3 regions of the Arthrobacter sp. EM1 genome follow, and region 1 is predicted to be linked to each of the others. Evidence: predicted binding sites of a transcription regulator. Region 1 holds the regulator's gene; each other region holds the start of a gene.
What was found. Region 1 encodes HrcA, which represses chaperone genes, less so after heat shock. Its sites were predicted from a motif close to TTNGCACTCGNNNNNNNCGAGTGCNAA; they were not measured.
Positions count from the first base shown of each region.

Region 2: a site for HrcA is predicted at 2,087-2,113, ahead of groES (co-chaperone GroES). Genes of this name have one in related genera too.
Region 3: a site for HrcA is predicted at 1,660-1,686, ahead of groL (chaperonin GroEL). Genes of this name have one in related genera too.

Region 1 is NZ_CP124836.1:1,873,224-1,876,497, forward strand. It holds gene dnaJ (molecular chaperone DnaJ) at 1-861, opposite strand, end outside; gene hrcA (heat-inducible transcriptional repressor HrcA) at 956-1,969, opposite strand; gene QI450_RS08580 (DUF3097 family protein) at 2,190-3,038, shown strand; gene QI450_RS08585 (DUF4870 domain-containing protein) at 3,182-3,274, shown strand, end outside.
Region 2 is NZ_CP124836.1:2,638,139-2,641,412, forward strand. It holds gene groL (chaperonin GroEL) at 1-1,547, opposite strand, end outside; gene groES (co-chaperone GroES) at 1,634-1,930, opposite strand; gene QI450_RS12135 (hypothetical protein) at 2,155-2,580, opposite strand; gene QI450_RS12140 (class I SAM-dependent methyltransferase) at 2,637-3,274, shown strand, end outside.
Region 3 is NZ_CP124836.1:345,310-348,583, reverse strand. It holds gene groL (chaperonin GroEL) at 1-1,476, opposite strand, end outside; gene QI450_RS01645 (ABC transporter substrate-binding protein) at 1,794-3,056, opposite strand; gene QI450_RS01640 (cold-shock protein) at 3,149-3,274, opposite strand, start outside.

The DNA of each region.
Region 1 (3,274 bases):
GTCGAAGGTGTCGAGGGTCAGTTCGGTGCCGAGTGCGGCCGCCGTCATCGGGATGCTCAGGCTCGCGTGCAGGTCGTCGCCGTCGCGAATGTAGGTGGCGTCCTCCTTGACCCGGATCTCGACGTAGAGGTCCCCGGCGGGACCGCCGGCAGGTCCGGCCTCGCCCTGGCCGGAGAGCTGGATGCGGGTGCCGGTGGCGACGCCGGCGGGGACCTTCACGGTCAGGGACCGACGGCTGCGAATCCGGCCCTGGCCGGCACATTCGTTGCAGGGATCCTTGATGACCGTACCGAAGCCCTCGCAGGAACCGCAGGGTGCCGTGGTCATCACCTGGCCGAGGATGGAACGGACAGCGCGCTGCACCTGGCCGCTGCCGCCGCAGATGTCGCAGCGTTCCGGGTGGCTGCCTTCGCGGCAGCAGGAACCCTCACAGCTGGGACAGGTGACGGCCGTGTCGACTTCGAGCTTCTTGTTGACGCCGAAAACGGCGTCGCGGAGCTCGATCCGGACGCTGATCAGGGCGTCCTGGCCGCGGCGGATCCTGGATGCCGGTCCGGCCTGGCCGCCGGCACCGAAGAACGTCTCGAAAATGTCCTGGAAAGCGAAGCCCTGGCCGGAGTAGCTGCCGCCGCCGGAGCCGTTGGCGTTGCCGTTTTCGTTGCCCGTGGTGTCGTAGATCCGGCGCTTCTGCGGATCGGAGAGTACCTCGTAGGCGTGCGTGACCGCCTTGAACCGCTCAGAGGCGTCGTCCCCCGGGTTCACGTCCGGGTGGAGGGTCCGCGCCAGCTTGCGGTAAGCCTTCTTGATCTCTTCTCCCGTGGCTTCGCGGGAGACTCCAAGAACGTCGTAGTGGCTGCTCAAAGTTGTTATCTCTTCCTGGTAGTACTGCCTGTTAAGGGGCACGAAGTCTGATGCCGGCCCCGCGGGCCGGTCGGTTGCGGGTGGACGCGGTCCGTCAGGGACCGAGAATCCGGGAAAGGTAGCGTGCGACCGCCCGGACGGCGGCCATGGTCGTCGGGTAATCCATCCGGGTGGGGCCCAGCACTCCGACTTTCGCCGTCGCGTCCGGGCCGTAGCCGGTGGCCACCACCGAGGCCTCGGCGAGTCCGTCGTAAGGATTTTCTCTGCCGATGCTCACCGTCACGCCCCGGGGGTCAGCTGCCATGTCGCCGAGCAGGCGAAGCATCACCACCTGTTCCTCCAGGGCTTCCAGCACGGGGCCGATGCTCAGCGGGAAGTCCACGTTTGACCGGGCCAGGTTCGCGGTTCCGGCCATGACCATCCGGTCCTCGCGGCTGCTGGCGGCCAGAGCCTCAATGCCGCGGGCCAGCGCCTGGGCGGCGCTGCGACGCGCGGGCGGGCAGTTGCCGATCACCGAGTGCAGCGACTGCGGCAAGAGGTTCAGCGGGGTCCCTGAGATGCCGCCGAGGAACCGCGTGCGCAGCTCCGACAAGGCCTCATCCGAAAGATCGTGCCCCACGTCAATGACGCGTTGCTCCACCTTCCCGGTGTCCGCGATGAGCACCGCAAGTACTTTACGGGGCGCCAGCAGGACAAATTCGACGTGCCGCACCTTGGCCCGGCTCAGATGGGGGTACTGCACAACGGCGACCTGGTTGGTCAGCTGCGAGAGCAGCCGCACGGTCCGGTCCAGGACGTCGTCGAGGTCCTCAGAGCCTTCCAGCAGGGCCTGGATGGCCCGGCGTTCGGCCGGCGAAAGCCGTTTGACCGCCGAAATCTGGTCCACAAAAAGCCGGTAGCCCTTGTCCGTCGGGATTCGCCCGGCACTGGTGTGCGGTGCCGTAATGAGCCCCTCGTCCTCCAGGGCCGCCATGTCGTTGCGGATCGTGGCACTGGACACGCCGAGGTGGTGCCGCTCCACGAGGGCTTTGGATCCCACGGGTTCGCGTGAATGGACGTAGTCTTCCACGATGGCGCGCAGCACTTCGAGTTTGCGTGGTTCGCTCACGCTCCACCTCCTGTCGACCGTCCCGCATTCGATGCCACCGCCCGCCGCACGCGCCGGACACACAGTGGCCGGGCACACAGTGGCTAGCACTCGACATGCCTAAGTGCTAACCAGTCTAATATGAGTCGCCGCGTTGTTAGCATTGAATTCGCTTCGGGCGTTCTTCCCGGGGCAGGTGTTTTGGGGCACAGCCCACCGAGCGCAAAGCAGTGTGTAACCGATGTCGTACCAGAACTGGGGGCCCCAGGACCTGTCCGCGCCCGCCAAAACCCAACTACCCGAAGTCGCCGTCGAGCGCGGAATGGTGCTCGAAGATGTGCAGTCCGGCTGGGTCGGCGCCGTGACCCGGGTGGAGAAGTCCGGCGGGATGCACGTCGTCGCCCTGGAAGACCGCCGGGGGAAGTCCCGGTCCTTTCGCCTCGGCTTCGGTTTTCTGCTGGAAGGCCAGCCGATCCGGCTGATGCCGCCGGCGCCCCGCGGGAGCGCGGCGGCCGCCGGGGCCCGCACCGCCTCGGGTTCCGTCCGCGTGGCGGGCCAGCGCGCCCAGATTGCCAAAGCCAGCCGGATCTGGGTGGAAGGCAAACACGACGCCGAACTCGTCGAAAAGGTCTGGGGTGACGATCTTCGGGTCGAGGGTATCGTCGTGGAGCCGTTGCATGGCATTGACGACCTCAGCGGGGCGGTGGCTGCCTTCCGGCCCGGCCCCGGACGCCGCCTCGGTGTGCTGGTGGACCACCTGGTGCCCGATTCCAAGGAATCCAGGATCGCGGCGGCCGTGATGGCCTCCCCCGGGGCGGCCGGAAACGTCCTGATCGTTGGCCACCCCTACGTCGATGTCTGGCAGGCCATCCGGCCCGCGGTCCTGGGGATCGAGAAGTGGCCGGTAATCCCCCGCGGTGTGGACTGGAAGACGGGTATCCTGACCGCGTTCGGCTGGCCGCACAGCACCAAGGAAGACATTGGCCTGGGCTGGCAGAAACTCCTCGGCACGGTCCACAACTACGCTGACCTCGAACCCTCCCTGCTGGGCCGGGTCGAGGAGGTCATCGACTTCCTGACCGTCCCCTGAACGCCGCCGCCGGACATTCCTGCCAGCGGGCCGATCCGTGATTGCGCGCACCAGCACGTATTCTTGGTATGGCGGTTGCGCTTCCGGCGCAGCAGCGGCATTTCCAGGCACCAAGGCACCACCGCAATCCGAAGGAAAACACCGTGGCAGATGAAGCACGCGAGCATAACGGCGACAAGGCTGGCTATGGCCGGCCCCCTTACCATGGCGTTCCCGCCAACGCGCTGCCGCTGACG
Region 2 (3,274 bases), 760 kb from region 1:
GTGAGCACCAGCGCCGCGATGGAAGCCGCGTTGCGCAGGGCCGCACGCGTCACCTTGACCGGGTCGATAACGCCGGCCGCGATGAGGTCTTCATATTCGCCGGTCTTGGCGTTGAAGCCCTGGTTGTTGGCTGATTCGGCCACCTTGGCGACCACCACGTAGCCGTCGAAGCCGGCGTTCTGGGCGATCCAGCGCAGCGGCTGGGTCAGTGCCCGGCGGACGATGCCGACAGCGGCGGCCGCGTCACCTTCGAGGGCCTTGACGGCAGGGTCCTCGTCGAGGGCCTTGAGGGCGTGGATGAGGGCAGCGCCACCGCCGGCCACAATGCCTTCTTCCAGGGCAGCGCGGGTCGAGGACACGGCGTCCTCGATGCGGTGCTTCTTTTCCTTCAGCTCGACTTCGGTAGCCGCGCCAACCTTGATCACGCCGATGCCGCCGGCCAGCTTAGCCAGGCGCTCCTGGAGCTTTTCCTTGTCCCAGTCGGAATCGGTGCGGGTCAGCTCGGCGCGCAGCTGGGAAACCCGGGCTGCGACGTCCTCGGCCGAACCGGCGCCGTCAACGATGGTGGTGTTGTCCTTGGTGACGGTGATACGCCGGGCAGTACCGAGCACCTCCAGGCCGACCGTATCCAGGCTGAGGCCCAGTTCCGGCGAAACAACCTGCGCACCCGTAAGGGTGGCGATGTCCTGCAGCATGGCCTTGCGGCGGTCACCGAAGCCCGGAGCCTTGACGGCAACGACGTTCAGGGTGCCGCGGATGCGGTTGACGATCAGCGTGGAGAGAGCCTCGCCGTCGACGTCCTCGGCGATGATAAAGAGCGGCTTGGAGCTCTGCAGCGCCTTTTCCAGCAGCGGCAGGAAGTCCTGGACGGATGAAATCTTGCCCTGGTTGATGAGGATCAGCGCATCTTCGAGGACTGCTTCCTGGCGTTCTGCGTCGGTGACGAAGTACGGGGACAGGTAGCCCTTGTCGAACTGCATGCCCTCGGTGAGGACCAGTTCGGTCTGCGTGGTGGAGGATTCCTCAATGGTGATCACACCATCCTTGCCGACCTTACCGAATGCCTCGGCCAGGAGCTCGCCGACCTCGTCGCTCTGTGCGGAGATGGAGGCGACGTTGGCGACCTGGGTGCCTTCGACCGGACGTGCGTTTTCGAGCAGGCGGGCAGCGACGGCTTCGACGGAAACCTCGATGCCGCGCTTGATCTCGCCCGGTGCGGCGCCTGCCGCAACGTTGCGGAGGCCTTCCTTAACAAGCGCCTGTGCCAACACAGTGGCGGTGGTGGTGCCGTCGCCGGCCACGTCGTTGGTCTTGGTGGCGACCTCCTTGGCAAGCTGCGCGCCAAGGTTCTCGTAGGGGTCGTCCAGTTCGACTTCACGGGCGATGGTGACACCATCGTTGGTGATCGTGGGGGCGCCCCACTTCTTGTCCAGCACAACGTTGCGGCCACGCGGGCCAAGCGTCACCTTGACCGTGTTGGCGAGCTTATCGATGCCGGCTTCAAGCGACCGGCGGGCAGCGTCGTTAAACGCAAGCTGCTTTGCCATGGTTTTTGTCCTTTCAAGACAGAACCCCGCGCAACTGACCTGTCAGAGATGAATCAGACGGATCGGCGGCGCGGGGTCCATAAGAGTTACTTTACGACGATCGCCAGGACGTCGCGGGCGGACAGTACGAGGTACTCGGTACCGCCGGTCTTGACTTCGGTTCCGCCGTACTTGGAGTAGATAACAACGTCGCCGACGGTGACGTCGATCGGAACGCGGTTGCCGTTGTCGTCAAAGCGGCCGGGGCCAACTGCAACAACTTCGCCTTCCTGCGGCTTTTCCTGCGCGGAGTCCGGGATAACCAGGCCGGAGGCCGTGGTCTGCTCGGCTTCGAGCGGGCGGACAACAATACGATCCTCAAGAGGCTTAATAGAGACCGACAAGGACCTCTCCTTTTCGTCAGCAAATTCGTGGACTTTAAAGCTGTGGTGCCAAGGCGCACAAACCGTCGTCGCGGTGCCGGCAGCGTACCTGGCAGGTCCAGCTTGAGTATTAGCACCCTCCTAGGGAGAGTGCTAATGACGACTCTATGTAAGTAGTTAGCACTCGGTCAAGGTGAGTGCCAGAATTTCGTCACCCGTTAACGCCGCACGACTGCCGGCTGCCCTCAGCCGAGGTCCTCGAAGTTCACGTCTTCGCCGTTGTCCGCGTCGCTGGCACCGGCCTCCCCCCGGTGCCGGTACAGCACCAGGGCGCCGGCGGCGGCAAGGACGACGCCGGCGGCCAGGACGACGATGCCGCCGGTTCGGGCCGCGGCATAAGTGTCCCGGATGTCCCTCGCCTCGTCGGTGGCGTCCGCAACGTCTTTGCCGCCGACGGAATAAACCGTGGCGTTGAAGGAATCAAGGAAAAAGATAATCACCAGCAGCGCCGCGCAAACCACCGCGAGCACAATGCCGGCGATCAGCGCCGGCCGGGCGTAACGGGCCAATCCCCGGCGGGTGGCCCGGCCGCCGTCGGCATCCCGGCCGGCGGTCCGGTCATTGGGGTCATCTGCGTCCGAGCCGGTGTTTGCCGTGCCGCTGTCTTCCATGCCGTCTAGCCTATCGGGCGCACGGCGCCTCGACTGCCTGAACTAGGCTTGATCCCATGGCTGACGCACCGCAGGACCAGATCGCCCCGCTCCTCAACCCCGCAGGCTGGGAGCTGCTGGCGTCACTGGGCGCGTACCGCGAGGACGAGGCGTTCCGCCTCAACGCAACCCTGCGGAAGGCCGGCCACTCCCCCGAACTCGTCTCTGCCGTGCTCACCCAGTCCCGGCTGCGGACCAAGGCCGAAGCCAAGTTCGGCGAGTTCGCCCGGCAGATGATTTTCACCCAAGCCGGTTTGGAACAGGCCACCCGGCTGACCGTGGCGGCGCGGCACGCGCAGCGCTTCGCGGCGGCAGGCGTTCGGCATGCAGCAGATCTCGGCTGCGGCCTCGGCGCCGATTCCATGGCGCTTGCATCGCTGGACATCACGGTCACGGCAGTGGAGCGGGACGAGACGACGGCGGCCTGCGCCACGATGAACCTGATCCCGTTCCGGAACGCCACAGTGCTGCACTCCGACGCGACGTCGGTTTCCCTCGAGGGAATAGACGGCGTCTGGCTGGACCCAGCACGCCGGACCACCTCCACCTCGGGCACAAAGCGCCTCTGGGACCCGGAGGACTTCTCCCCGCCGCTGTCCTTTGTTGAGTCCCTTGCCGGCGCCGGCATGGCGGTGGGTGTGAAGATGGGCCCGGG
Region 3 (3,274 bases), 1.5 Mb from region 1:
GTTGATGCCGGCAGCCAGCAGGTCGACGTATTCGCCGGTTGCAGCGTTCAGGCCGTGGCCTGCGGGCAGGCCGCGGACCTTGTCGACCACAACGCCGGGCTCGAGGCCGGCGTTGAAGGCGATCTGCTTCAGCGGAGCGTCGATGGCAACGCGGACGATGTTCGCGCCGGTTGCTTCGTCACCCGTGAGGTTCAGGTTGGCGAAAGCCTTGAGGCCGGCCTGGATCAGGGCAACACCACCGCCGGCGACGATGCCCTCTTCAACAGCAGCCTTCGCGTTGCGGACAGCGTCTTCGATGCGGTGCTTGCGTTCCTTGAGCTCGACCTCGGTTGCGGCACCGGCCTTGATGACTGCAACGCCGCCGGCCAGCTTGGCCAGCCGCTCCTGCAGCTTCTCGCGGTCGTAGTCCGAATCGGAGTTCTCGATCTCGGAACGGATCTGGGAGACGCGGCCGGCGATCTGGTCGGCGTCGCCTGCCCCCTCGACGATGGTGGTCTCGTCCTTGGTCACAGTGACCTTGCGGGCGCGGCCCAGGAGTTCGAGTCCGGCGGTCTCAAGCTTGAGGCCGACTTCCTCGGAGATGACCTGGCCGCCGGTGAGGATGGCGATATCGGCAAGCTGCGCCTTGCGGCGGTCACCGAAGCCCGGAGCCTTGACGGCAACGGACTTGAAGGTGCCACGGATCTTGTTGACGATCAGGGTGGCCAGGGCCTCGCCCTCGATGTCTTCGGCAATGATCAGCAGCGGCTTGGAGGACTGCATGACCTTTTCGAGGACAGCAACCAGTTCCTTGACGTTGGAGATCTTGGAGTTGACGATCAGGATGTAGGGATCCTCGAGGACCGTTTCCTGGCGCTCAGCGTCGGTGACGAAGTAAGCGGAGATGTAGCCCTTATCAAAGCGCATGCCTTCGGTGAGCTCCAGCTCCAGGCCGAAGGTGTTCGACTCCTCGACGGTGATGACACCTTCCTTGCCGACCTTATCCAGGGCCTCGGCAATCAGGGCGCCAATCTCGTTGTCACCGGCAGAGATGGACGCGGTGGCGGCAATCTCTTCCTTGGTTTCGATTTCCTTGGCGGAGGCCAGGAGCTCGCGGGTGACGGCTTCAACAGCCTTTTCGATGCCGCGCTTGAGGGACAGGGGATCAGCTCCGGCCGCGACGTTGCGCAGGCCTTCCTTGACCAGGGCCTGAGCCAGCACGGTAGCGGTGGTGGTTCCGTCGCCAGCGACGTCATCCGTCTTCTTGGCAACTTCCTTGACCAGCTCGGCGCCGATCTTTTCGTAAGGATCATCCAGCTCGATCTCCTTGGCGATGGAAACACCATCGTTGGTGATCGTGGGGGCGCCCCACTTCTTTTCGAGGACGACGTTGCGTCCACGCGGGCCGAGGGTGACCTTGACGGCGTCGGCGAGGATGTTCAGGCCCCGCTCAAGGCCGCGGCGTGCCTCTTCATCAAATGCAATGATCTTGGCCATAACGGCAGTAGTCCTTTCGGGACAGTCGTTAAGAATGAACCTATGCTGCGGTGCCCGCGACGGACGATCCTTGCCCGGCGGCCTCTGTATGCCGCCAGGCCAGGGATCTCACCCCAACCAGGTATTTCTCTCGCTCCCGGCCCGGCTGCCTCAACTCCGCAGCCGGGCGAACCGGGCGTCGTTTTAGCAGTCAATGCGCAGGAGTGCTAACTCAATAATTAGCACTCCCCCGGGGAGAGTGCAAGCAGTAGGCTCGCCGAAAAGCTGCTGTCGGCCAACTGGCACCGTTCCGCAACGACGCAATACGCTACGGGCGATCACTTCCCGCTGCTGCCCGCCGTTTCGCTGCCGCTCATGGTTGCCGTGTTGTCCGGTCCGTAGGTGTAGAGAACGTAGTTTGCGGAGCTGACGTCACCGTGGGCATCGAAAGTGATCCGCCCGGATTGGCCGTCGTAGTCGGGACGCTTGCCGGCCCGCAGCGTGTCAAGGCATTCCTGGTAGCTCTTGCACACCTCGGCCGCGCCCGAAGGCCCGGTGCCGCCGGACGTGCCGGCGCTGCCGCCTGAGACCGCCACGAGACCGGCCGCGATGGAGGTGCCGGCGTCATCCTGCGCCGCTGCGGCGGCGATGGCGGCGAGGTTCACGGCGTCGTAAGCCTCCGCGGCAAACGCCATGTCCTTCAGCCCGGGATCCACGGAGACCAGCTCGCCCTGGAATTTTGCGGAGGCGAAAGTTCCCGGCAGGATCCCGCGGGCACCGTCGAGGGCGCTGGAGCCGAGTCCTGGACCGTACTGGTTGACAGCCCCGTCGGCGAGGATGAGCTTCTTTCCGGCAACTCCGGCGTTGTTCAGCTCGGCGATGGCGCCTTGGGCGGCTGCGCGCGAAATCAGCACGACGGCATCTGGAGCCGCGGCCTTGACGGCAGCCGCCGCCTGCTGCGCCTGTCCCGGGGCGAACCCGACGACGGCGGCGGTCCCGAGGCCGGACGCCTTGGCCGCGGCTGCCACGGCGTTGGCTACGTCCTTTCCGTAGCTGCCTTCTTCGTACACCACGCCGATGGTTGCGGCGCCACCGTCCTTGGCGAGCTTAACGAGGACGGGTGCCTGTGCGATGTCGGCCGCCGAAGTCCGGAAATAGAAGCCCTTACTTGGATAACTGCTGAGGCCGCTGGCGGAATTTGCTGGTGAAATCACGGCAATCCTGGCAGCGGACAGGACATCGATGGCGGCCGGCGCCCTGCTGGAATCCGTTGGACCGATAACTACGTCGGCTTTGGCGGCCACCAGCGCCTTGGCCTGCGCTGCCGTGTCACCACTGATTGTTGCCGGCAGCAGTTCCACCGGTTTGCCCTTGTGCCCGCCGGCGGCATTGATCTCCCTGACGGCCAGTTGCGCCGCCGCCTGTTGGGGGGCGTTAAGGAAATTCTGCGCCCCGGTATTGTCCAGGATCAACCCGATGCGCAGGGTGCCGTCACCGCTCGCTTCTGCCGGTTCAACGCGGGCGCCCCCGGCCGGGCCCAGGCAGGCGGTGGTGGTCAACGCGGCCACAGCAGCCACCACGGCCGCTCGTCCCAGCCGCAGCGTGGCCAGCCGGCGGGCGACAGTGCCGGCGTCGGCCCGTCGAGCGGACACGTCGTGGCCTGGGCCGCTGGACGCCTGCGGTGCGGTGTCCGTCACGGGGCGGGCCTGACGCTTTCGGCCTGCGGGCCCTTCTCGCCCTCGCCGACTTCGAGCTCCACACGCTGGCCCTCCGCCAGGGAACGTTGGCCGTCCCCCGCAACGGCAGACCAGTGCACAAA